3 regions of the Mesobacillus thioparans genome follow, and region 1 is predicted to be linked to each of the others. Evidence: riboswitches for the same ligand, from Rfam matches in the RefSeq annotation. Region 1 holds a riboswitch; each other region holds the start of a gene.
What was found. Region 1 has a riboswitch for S-adenosylmethionine ahead of ACNAZ4_RS11305 (methionine ABC transporter ATP-binding protein). Riboswitches for the same ligand answer to the same signal wherever they lie in the genome.
Positions count from the first base shown of each region.

Region 1 (3,278 bases):
AATGTGATCGAATAAATGAAAAAATCGCCAGAATATTGAATTATGGAGCAAATCAAAGCCTGAGAAATGGCAGAAATAATGGTGAATGCTGCCCAAAGACGATATAATTCCTTGAATTTGACATGCAGTTTCAAATATATGAGTCTATAATAAAATAAAAGAAATAAGAATTATAGAAAGCGACTGCATACGGCTAAAAACAGAAGAGAAGGTGAAGTTTTGAAACAAAGAGATTTATTCCTGGCATTTTTTCGCGTGGGAATCCTTGGTTATGGCGGCGGGCCGTCATCGATTCCGCTTGTACATAAGGAAGTGGTAGATAAATATAAATGGATGGACTCTGATGAGTTCGGTGATATTCTTGCTTTGGGAAATGCGCTCCCTGGTCCGATCGCGACGAAGATGGCAGGCTATATCGGCTATCGAGTGGGCGGAGTCGTGGGAATGATCAATGCCCTGGCCGCAACGATGGTCCCGACAATCGTCCTGATGATTTTCCTGCTTACTGCCCTGAATTCATTCAAAGATCAGCCCTGGGTAAAAGGAATGGCCGATGCTGTCGTACCGGTCGTTGCCGTCATGCTCGCTGTCCTGACCTGGGACTTCATCAAGAAATCGGGGAAATCGAAGCTTGGCTGGGCTTGGACAGCTGTTGCGCTGATTGCCAGCCTGGTGCTGCTCCAAATCCTGAATGTACATCCTGCAATTTTAATTTTCATCCTGCTGCTTGGGGCTTTATTAAAAAAAGACTCTTCACCATCTGAACAAAAACAAATGGGAGGGGAGCAAAAATGATCTATTTCCAGATATTTTTAGCGTTTTTCATTCCCGGTATTTTAGGCTACGGCGGCGGTCCTGCCTCGATCCCGTTGATTGAAAATGAAGTCGTCGACCGATATGACTGGATGACGGTCAATGAATTCAGTGAAGTACTCGCGATGGGCAATGCACTCCCGGGACCGATCGCGACGAAGATGGCCGGGTATATTGGCTATTCAGAAGGAGGAATCCTCGGCGCCATTGTCGGTGTGTTTGCAGCCGTGGCACCATCGCTGATCCTGATGATCGGTCTGCTGGGACTGCTGATGAAATACAAGGATTCCCCTCGTGTCAAAAGGCTGACAATCATCGTCCGTCCTGTGATTGCCGTGCTCCTTGGAGTCATGACCTATGATTTCTTTTTCTCCTCCTATGAAGGTGTCGGCATGACACAGACCATCCTGATCGGCGGAATCAGCTTCGTCCTGATGGAGAAACTGAAGGTGCACCCGGCCTATGTGATCGCTGGTGCGCTCGTCTATGGAGCCCTTGTTTTAGCTTAAACAAGGGTTTTTCTTTTGAAAATAAATTCTCTTACAGCCACAACGGTGTAAACGATTTCAATGGAAATCATTGAAAAAAACTTTGTTGACAAATATATCAGATAGTTTTAATATTTCAATTATCGAAACGAACTTAATAAGTTACTTATCAAGAGAGACTGAGGGATTAGGCCCGATGACGTCCGGCAACCTCCTTTATGGAAAGGTGCCACTTCCTGCAGAATGGTTTCATTCTGAAAGATAAGTCGTATAGATATTTACGATGCCTCTTTCTTTGAATGAAAGAGGCTTTTTTTATTGAGAGAAAACGGGGGTGCAAAAATGATTGAAGTGAAGAGCCTGGTCAAGGTATATGAAACGAAAAAGGGATCGGTGACAGGTGTTGAAGATGTTTCGTTAAAAGTAGAAAAGGGCGAAATTTACGGGATTGTCGGATATAGCGGAGCAGGCAAGAGTTCTTTGCTGAGATGCCTTAATCTCCTAGAGAAGCCCACATCGGGAGAGATTTATATTGATGGCGTGGAGCTCACCTCTTTAAGCAAGGGCGAGCTAAGGAAAGCCCGTTTGAAAATTGGGATGATTTTTCAACATTTCCATCTTGTAAGCGCAAAGACAGTCAGTGAAAATATCGCTTTTGCGCTAAAAGCTGCCGGCACTGCGAAAACAGAGATAAATGAGAGAGTGCTAGAGCTTTTACATATGGTGGGGCTTTCCGACAAGAAAGACGTCTATCCTGCCCAGTTGTCCGGCGGCCAGAAACAGCGTGTTGGCATAGCCAGAGCGCTGGCGAATAATCCATCAGTCCTGCTATGCGATGAAGCAACCTCCGCTCTTGACCCAAGCACGACCCGCTCTATTTTATCTCTACTTAAAAAGATTAATAGAGAGTTAGGAATCACAATCGTGCTTATAACGCATGAAATGGAAGTGGTCAAGACGATTTGCGACCGGATGGCCGTGATGCAGGATGGAAAAATCATCGAAGAGGGAAATGTCTACGATATTTTTGCCAATCCACAGGAGCCGCTGACAAAGGATTTCGTCAACTCCATCCTTCAATTCGAATTGCCGGAAAGACTGAGGAAGGAGCGGGAAGGTAAATTGATCAAGATCTATTTCCAGGGCGAGATTGCCGAGCAGGGTGTCATCTCGGATGTATTCCAAAAATTCAAGGTGAGGGGAAACATCCTCCACGGAAAAATCGAGTATATCCAGGAGATCCCACTAGGGATTTTCATTATGGAAGTTTCGGGCGAGACCCTTGAAATCGACAGGGCCATTGACTATATCGCATCAAGGACAAGAAATCTGGAGGTGATTGAAGATGCTGCTTGATAACCTGGTCGCACTGCTGCCGGAACTGAATAAGGCATTCTTTGAAACAATCTATATGGTCGGCATCTCCATCCTTGTTTCGATCATTGTTGGGCTGCCGACAGGGGTTCTTCTTTTTGTCACCGATAAAGGCCTGTTCCTTGAAAACCAGCTTTTTAAAAATATTGCCGGTTTCATCGTCAATATGATCCGGTCGGTTCCGTTCATCATCCTGTTGATCGCCCTGCTGCCGCTTGCGAATTTAATCGCCGGCACGACAATCGGGCCGACAGCCGCATCCGTTTCATTGTCTGTTGCGGCGATTCCGTTCTTTGCGAGAATCGTCGAGCAAAGCTTGCGCGAAATCGATAAAGGGGTCATCGAGGCAGCGGTGGCCACCGGAGCTACTCCGTGGATGATCATCAAGGATGTCCTGATTCCGGAGGCGAAGCCGGGAATCGTCCAGGGTGTCACCATCACGATCATCAGCCTTGTGGCCTACTCGGCAATGGCGGGGATTGTTGGCGGCGGCGGAGTCGGTGACCTGGCAATCCGTTTCGGTTATTACCGTTACGACAATACCATCATGATTACAACAGTGATTATCCTGATATGCCTTGTCCAGCTGATCCAGTTTGGCGG
Region 1 covers NZ_CBCSFH010000006.1:7,451-10,728, reverse strand. The annotation lists gene ACNAZ4_RS11315 (chromate transporter) at 220-795, shown strand; gene ACNAZ4_RS11310 (chromate transporter) at 792-1,322, shown strand; SAM riboswitch class I at 1,465-1,569, shown strand; gene ACNAZ4_RS11305 (methionine ABC transporter ATP-binding protein) at 1,644-2,657, shown strand; gene ACNAZ4_RS11300 (methionine ABC transporter permease) at 2,647-3,278, shown strand, end outside.

Region 2 (3,278 bases), on a different contig from region 1:
CTTCCTCCCTCACCCATCTCAATCGCAGGAGCAAGAAGCGACCAGAAACTTGCAGCAATCATGACTCCTGCTGCCAGGCCCATCATACTGTCCAGAAATTTTTGGTTTGGATTTTTCGTTGTAAACACTAAAGCAGCGCCCAAAGCTGTCATTCCCCAGGTAAACAAGGTCCCGATCAGCGCCTGGACAACTGGATGTAAGCCCATAAAATATTCAAGCATCCTTATACCTCCCAAGACTTGCTCTGTAATCAAATGTAATTCATTTTAATGTATTATATGGATGATGAAGTGGTGAATATATCTTGTTCTACATAAATCAGACCGCTCTGGATATGTTTTATCAAGATTACTACATTCTAAACGTTATTCCAATCTTATTTATTTTTAATCTCCAGGCTTTGAGCCGGATGAATGGATTTTCACCCAAAAAAGGGATACTCTAATAAGATAGTTTATACATGGAAGGGAACTAAGTCATGATTGCAAAAACAGAAGAAGATTTTAACGGATTAAAAGAAATTGGCCGGATTGTTGGCTTGATTCGGGACGAATTGGTGCAGAAAACCGTGCCTGGCATTACAACGAAGGAACTTGATGAATTGGCAGGCGCCTTGTTCGAGCAGAATGGGGCTATTTCTGCTCCGAAAGGCGAGTACAATTTCCCAGGGTATACATGCATCAGCGTGAATGAAGAAGTGGCCCACGGGATTCCGGGGAGCCGTGTCATCAAAGAAGGCAATCTCGTTAATATCGATGTTTCCGGATCGAAAAATGGTTATTTTGCCGATACAGGGATTTCCATTGTCGTTGGCGAAGGTGACCCGATTTTAACAAAGATATGTGAAACAGCTGTAGAGGCTTTTGAAGCGGGCTTAAAAAAAGCAAAACCAGGGTCGAAGAAAAGCGGACTTGGCAAGGCCGTTATGGCGACTGCGCGAAAGAACGGTCTGAAAGTAATTAAAAACCTGACCGGACATGGAATCGGGCGGACAATCCATGAGGCTCCCGATCACATCTACAACTATCATGAGCCATGGGATGACGAACTTCTGAAAGAAGGAATGGTCATCGCTTTTGAGCCATTCATCTCCACTGGTGAGGAAGAAGTTTTCCAATACGAACATGATGAATGGACTTATGTCACAGAAAACAGTTTTGTTGCACAATGTGAGCATACGATCATCCTTACTAAAAATGGACCGCTTGTGATTACCAGATAGATTTTGGATTGAAACCCTTGCTGCTGCAGGGGTTTCTTTTTTTTTACGCATACGTCTCAATTAATACTAAATTCCTATTTTTCGTGTTTCTAAAAAAAAAATCAACAAAATGATTGACACATTCTCTGCGACGCAGTAAAGTAATAAACAAGATTTACAACAACTCAATATTCGAATTACTTCTTATCAAGAGAGGTTGAGGGACTGGCCCTATGACACCTCGGCAGCGGACTCCTTTGGAGACTGTGCCAAATCCAGCAAGCAGAAGCTTGAAAGATAAGAAGAGGCCGACTTTTCATTTCATGTCCTCTTCTTTCTGAAGGGGACTTTTTATTTTTCCAAAGAACCCCACCTACAATTTCATATCGTTACTTTCTTATCAAGAGAGGCGGAGGGACTGGCCCTATGAAGCCTCGGCAGCGGACTCACTTTGAGGACTGTGCCAAATCCAGCAAGCATGAGCTTGGGAGATAAGAAGAGTTCTTGTCCAGCATTCGTTGCGGCATGCCCTCTTCCTGTTTCCCGGGAAGAGGTTTTTTTCTTTATAAGAAACTTTGAATTTTTATCAAATTAGTGTCTAGCTACAGCGCCTAGCCAGTTTTCATCCCTGAGTGGGCTCCCTGGAGTATCTTGCGATAAGCGTTAGCTTTGAGCAGCTCGAGTCGCACGTCTAGTGTCGCCTCCTAGAAACTCCGAAACTTCAACTCCGCCGGCAGAAGCAAAAAGCGCTTCTTTGTCGGAGTCTCCAGTTTCTGCGTTTCTGGACAGTCGGCTATACTTTTCGAGTTCGGTCCGCCCAATGAAGTCAAAGAATGACTTCACAGGTCGGCCCTCCAGCGCTTGTCGGGGCTGACCAAGGCGCTTGCGCTTTTCAAGACAAAGGAGGAAGACAGTTGATTACATTTGAACAAGTGGAGAAAGTTTATGAAAGCCGCGGGAACAAGGTAGCGGCACTTAATGGGATCGATCTGGAAATCAAAGAAGGACAGATATTCGGGGTCATAGGTTTTAGCGGTGCAGGAAAAAGCTCACTGATCCGCTGTGTGAATCTATTGGAACGGCCGACGTCAGGACGGGTGATTGTCGATGGCTGCGACATGACTTCCCTTTCGGTAAAGGAAGTGCGGGAGGTTAAAAGGAATATCGGAATGGTATTCCAGCATTTCAATCTCTTGAACTCCAAAACGGTATTTGAAAATGTCGCGATGCCGCTCGTTCTAGGTAAGCTTCCGAAGGCGAAAATCAAAGAGCGGGTTTATCAGCTGCTCGATTTTGTCGGTCTCGCTGATAAAGCAGACAATTATCCTGACCAGCTTTCAGGCGGGCAGAAACAGCGCATTGGCATTGCACGGGCCCTGGCAACCCAGCCTAAGATCCTGCTTTGCGATGAAGCGACATCAGCGCTTGATCCGCAGACAACCAGTTCGATCCTTCAGCTTTTGAAAAAAATCAACAAGGAGTACAACATTACGATTTTGATCATCACCCATGAAATGTCTGTCATCAGGGAAATCTGTGACCGGGTCGCTGTCATCGAGGAAGGAAAAATCATTGAGGAAGGCTCCGTTTTTGAAGTTTTTTCAGCCCCAAAAACAGAGACAGCCAGGAATTTTGTCAGCACAATCATGAATGACAGGATTCCCGATTCCGTTCGCAGGATCATTGAAGGACATGCAGGCCTGCAAAAGGTATTCAAGATCAACTTTGTTGGCGAATCAGCTGGCGAGCCGCTGCTTTCACAGCTTTCAAAGAAGTTCGATATCCATATCAATGTCCTGTTCGGGAATATCACCGAGCTGCAGGGAATTCCATTCGGGAACCTGATTGTCGAGTTCCAGGGAAGTGATAAGGAAATTTTGAGGGCTCTTAATTTTATCAATCAGCAAAAAGTCAACATAAAGGAAGTGACCGCACATGCTAGTTAACTCAGAACAAATCACCCAGGCATTAATTGAAACACTGCAAATGGTTGCGTTCTCCCTGCTGTTTTCAGCAGTCCTCGGAGTGCCGCTCGGCATTGCGCTTGTCGTCACCAGGAAAGGTCATTTGCTTGAAA
Region 2 covers NZ_CBCSFH010000017.1:69,618-72,895, reverse strand. The annotation lists gene ACNAZ4_RS21025 (ZIP family metal transporter) at 1-221, opposite strand, end outside; gene map (type I methionyl aminopeptidase) at 479-1,222, shown strand; SAM riboswitch class I at 1,403-1,505, shown strand; SAM riboswitch class I at 1,596-1,699, shown strand; gene ACNAZ4_RS21015 (hypothetical protein) at 1,865-2,044, opposite strand; gene ACNAZ4_RS21010 (methionine ABC transporter ATP-binding protein) at 2,116-3,147, shown strand; gene ACNAZ4_RS21005 (methionine ABC transporter permease) at 3,137-3,278, shown strand, end outside.
Region 2: another riboswitch for S-adenosylmethionine. It lies ahead of ACNAZ4_RS21010 (methionine ABC transporter ATP-binding protein); the one in region 1 lies ahead of ACNAZ4_RS11305 (methionine ABC transporter ATP-binding protein).

Region 3 (3,278 bases), on a different contig from region 1:
TGATATCCGTAATTTTTAACAAAGGATTGGAAGGTGTCTCTGCATACAGCAAAGCAGTGTTAGGGCAGATTGCCTGTTCCACGGCATCCAGGTCTGTCATGTCCACAAACGTGTGTTCAATCCCGAATCGGTTCAGCACCTGTGTCACCATCCTGTATGTACCGCCGTAAACATCCTCGGTGATTACCACATGATCTCCCTGCGAAAGCAGCATAAATGCAGTTGAAATCGCAGCCATACCAGATGAAAATGCAAATCCCCTGAGACCGCCCTCCAGTTCAGCGATTATATCCTCAAGCGCCTCCCTGGTAGGGTTCAGGCTGCGGCTGTAATCGTATTTTCCGAAATGATCGATTGAAGACTGATGAAAGGTAGAAGCATGCTGGATCGGGACACTCACTCCGCCAGTTGCAGGATCCACCTTATATTTGTTATGGAGAAGCTTGGTTTCGAAGGTATATGGATGGCTCATTTACCTCCAGCCTCCTCATATGCCTTTTTAAAAGCGGCTTCCAAATCCTCTATCAAATCTTCACAATCCTCAATTCCCACAGAGAATCGCAGCAGCCTGTCACAAACGCCGGTTTTTTCACGGACTTCAGCCGGAATATCAGCATGTGTCTGAGTAGCCGGGTAGGTGATGAAGCTCTCAATGCCTCCAAGGCTTTCTGCAAAAGTGATCGTGGAAAGGCTTTTCAAAAATGGATTTACGGTAGCAGGTGACTGGACTCGAAAAGAAATCATTCCGCCTCTGCCAGGATAAAGGACATCCTTTACAGCACCGTGATTCTCCAAGAATGCAACCAGCTTCCTGGCATTACGCTCATGACGCTCCATCCTTAATGACAATGTTTTCATGCCGCGGAGCAGAAGCCAGGAATCGAATGGACTCAACACCGCTCCGCCACCGTTGTGGTGGAGGAAGAGGGAATCACAGATTTTTTCTCCTCTGGCAACGATCAGTCCTGCGAGCACATCATTATGGCCGCCAAGATACTTCGTCGCACTATGGATCACAATATCCGCGCCTAGTGTCAATGGCTTTTGAAGAAGGGGAGTGTAGAAGGTATTATCCACGATCAGCAATATCCCGTTGTCTTTGGCAATTTTCGCAATCGCCTGGATATCGGCCTGTTCCATCAACGGGTTTGTCGGTGTTTCCACGAACAGTGCCTTCGTATTATGATTGATGGCTGCTTTGATTTCATTTAAATCGGACATGTCAGCGTATGTACTATTTAATCCCCACTTTTTGAATCCCTGCTCAAGAAGCCTGTATGTGCCACCATACAAATCTTTAGAGACAATCCATTCATCGCCAGACTGGAATAATGAGAGAACAGTCCAGATGGCCGCCATCCCTGAGCTGCAGGCATATCCGCGATCGCCTTCTTCAAGGTCCGCAATCGCTTTTTCCAATATTTCACGAGTAGGATTGCCAGTGCGGACATAGTCATAACCGCTGGACTGACCAATACCTTCATGACGGTATGCTGTCGTTAAGTAGATGGGCGGATTAACTGCACCAGTTGAAGTTTCACTCCTGTTGCCAAGCTGTGCTAACTTTGTATCAATTTTAACCAATATTCTCACTCCTAATGATTGATCGGCAGGAGGCAATTTTTGAATGGGAATTTTCGCTATTAAATTCATAGCGGAAAATTAAACAAAAAACAAAAAAGCCTTCTCAAGAAGAAGACTTTAAAAATGTCAGCCATCTTCTTATCTGCCAAGTTTTAAAAAAAACTTGCTGGAGTTAGCACCTTTTCAACAAAGTTGAAGGTTGCTGAAGCTTCATAGGGCCAGGACCCTCAGCTTCTCTGGATAAGATTACATATAATTGAATTATTAAATTTCTCTAAATATTACCGCTCTTCTATAAGATTGTCAATCATTTAATTAAAGCGGTGAAGTAATGGGGAGATAAAATCACCGCGGAATGGGAACCATATGAAAAGACTGGCTCTCTGAAACAAGAGCCAGTCTGATTAAATATGAAGCTATTAATTTACTCCCACTGCATCAAAAGCTTTATTGACAGCAGCTACCTCTGGGGAAGTTGATCCGTACAGGTCTTTAGCAGCTTGTACAGCTCCAGCACGTGCCTGGCTGAAGTTGGTTGAAGAAGTGTAATACACTGTGTTTGCACGATAGAAGATTGCACCCAATTTTTCAGTACCGACTCCTGATACTGTCACACCATAATGTGTGCCGCCCTGGCTAAGAAGGTAGGCTGCTTTGTTGATGATTCCACTGTTCGTATGGACACCGCCGTTATCAGAAGTTCCAGTATAACGCTTGGAATAGTGATCTGGATCGCCGTATTTTGTCGGGTCGCTCATGGAGCGGAGTGCATCACCGGCCTTGTTTGGTGTATAGATATCTTCACCGATTTCGAAATCAGGATTATTGTTGTCATGGAATTCAGCTAGTGTACCAAAGATATCAGAAATCGCTTCATTTAGTGCGCCTGATTCATACTGGTAAACAAGGTCGGAACTGAAATCTGTCACAGCGTGTGTCAATTCATGTGCCACAACATCAAGGCCACCTGAAAGAGGAATGAAGGTTGTGCCATCGCCGTCACCGTACACCATTTGCTGTCCGTTCCAGAATGCATTGTTGTAGCTTCGGCCATAATGGACACTTGACTTTAATGCTGCGCCTTTGTTGTCATACGAATTCCGGCCAAACTTGTTTTTATAGTAATCATAAGTCAGGCCTGCATAATAATGAGCATCGACCGCCGCACCATCATATTTTGCATTCAGGTTATTGTCAGCATCGGCCCATAGTGTACCAGGAGTTTGTTGACGGTTTTTCGCATCATAAGTGAAAACGCCATTTCCTCGGGTATTATCCTGCAGGTAATAAGAGCCATTTGAAAGAAGAGTATTCAATGATTTCTGGTCTCCGAGCACTCCCACACCAGAACCTACCGTATTGGTTCCACTTAAGGATGGATTGGTTTTGCCGGCAGTATGAATGGCATTGTACTTATTGATGATTTCACCTGTCACCGCATTGATGAAGTACTGGTAGTTACCTGGTTCAGGACTCAGGAAATTCAATGTCACATGGTAGGCATATACGGCCTGATCTTCTGCAGGATAAACAACCAATTCAGCAGATGGAGATGATTCATATTCTGGTTTGAAGCCCAAATCATTTTCAGCTGCTGTAATTGCATCTCTCTGTGATTTCTTATTTGAAGCCTTTACCAGTTTTCCTTCCAATCCCTTGCTGACTGTACCTGTGAAAACTTGTAGCACTCCTGC
Region 3 covers NZ_CBCSFH010000002.1:121,508-124,785, reverse strand. The annotation lists gene metC (cystathionine beta-lyase) at 1-472, opposite strand, end outside; gene ACNAZ4_RS05090 (methionine biosynthesis PLP-dependent protein) at 469-1,584, opposite strand; SAM riboswitch class I at 1,720-1,831, opposite strand; gene ACNAZ4_RS05085 (M4 family metallopeptidase) at 2,004-3,278, opposite strand, start outside.
Region 3: another riboswitch for S-adenosylmethionine. It lies ahead of ACNAZ4_RS05090 (methionine biosynthesis PLP-dependent protein); the one in region 1 lies ahead of ACNAZ4_RS11305 (methionine ABC transporter ATP-binding protein).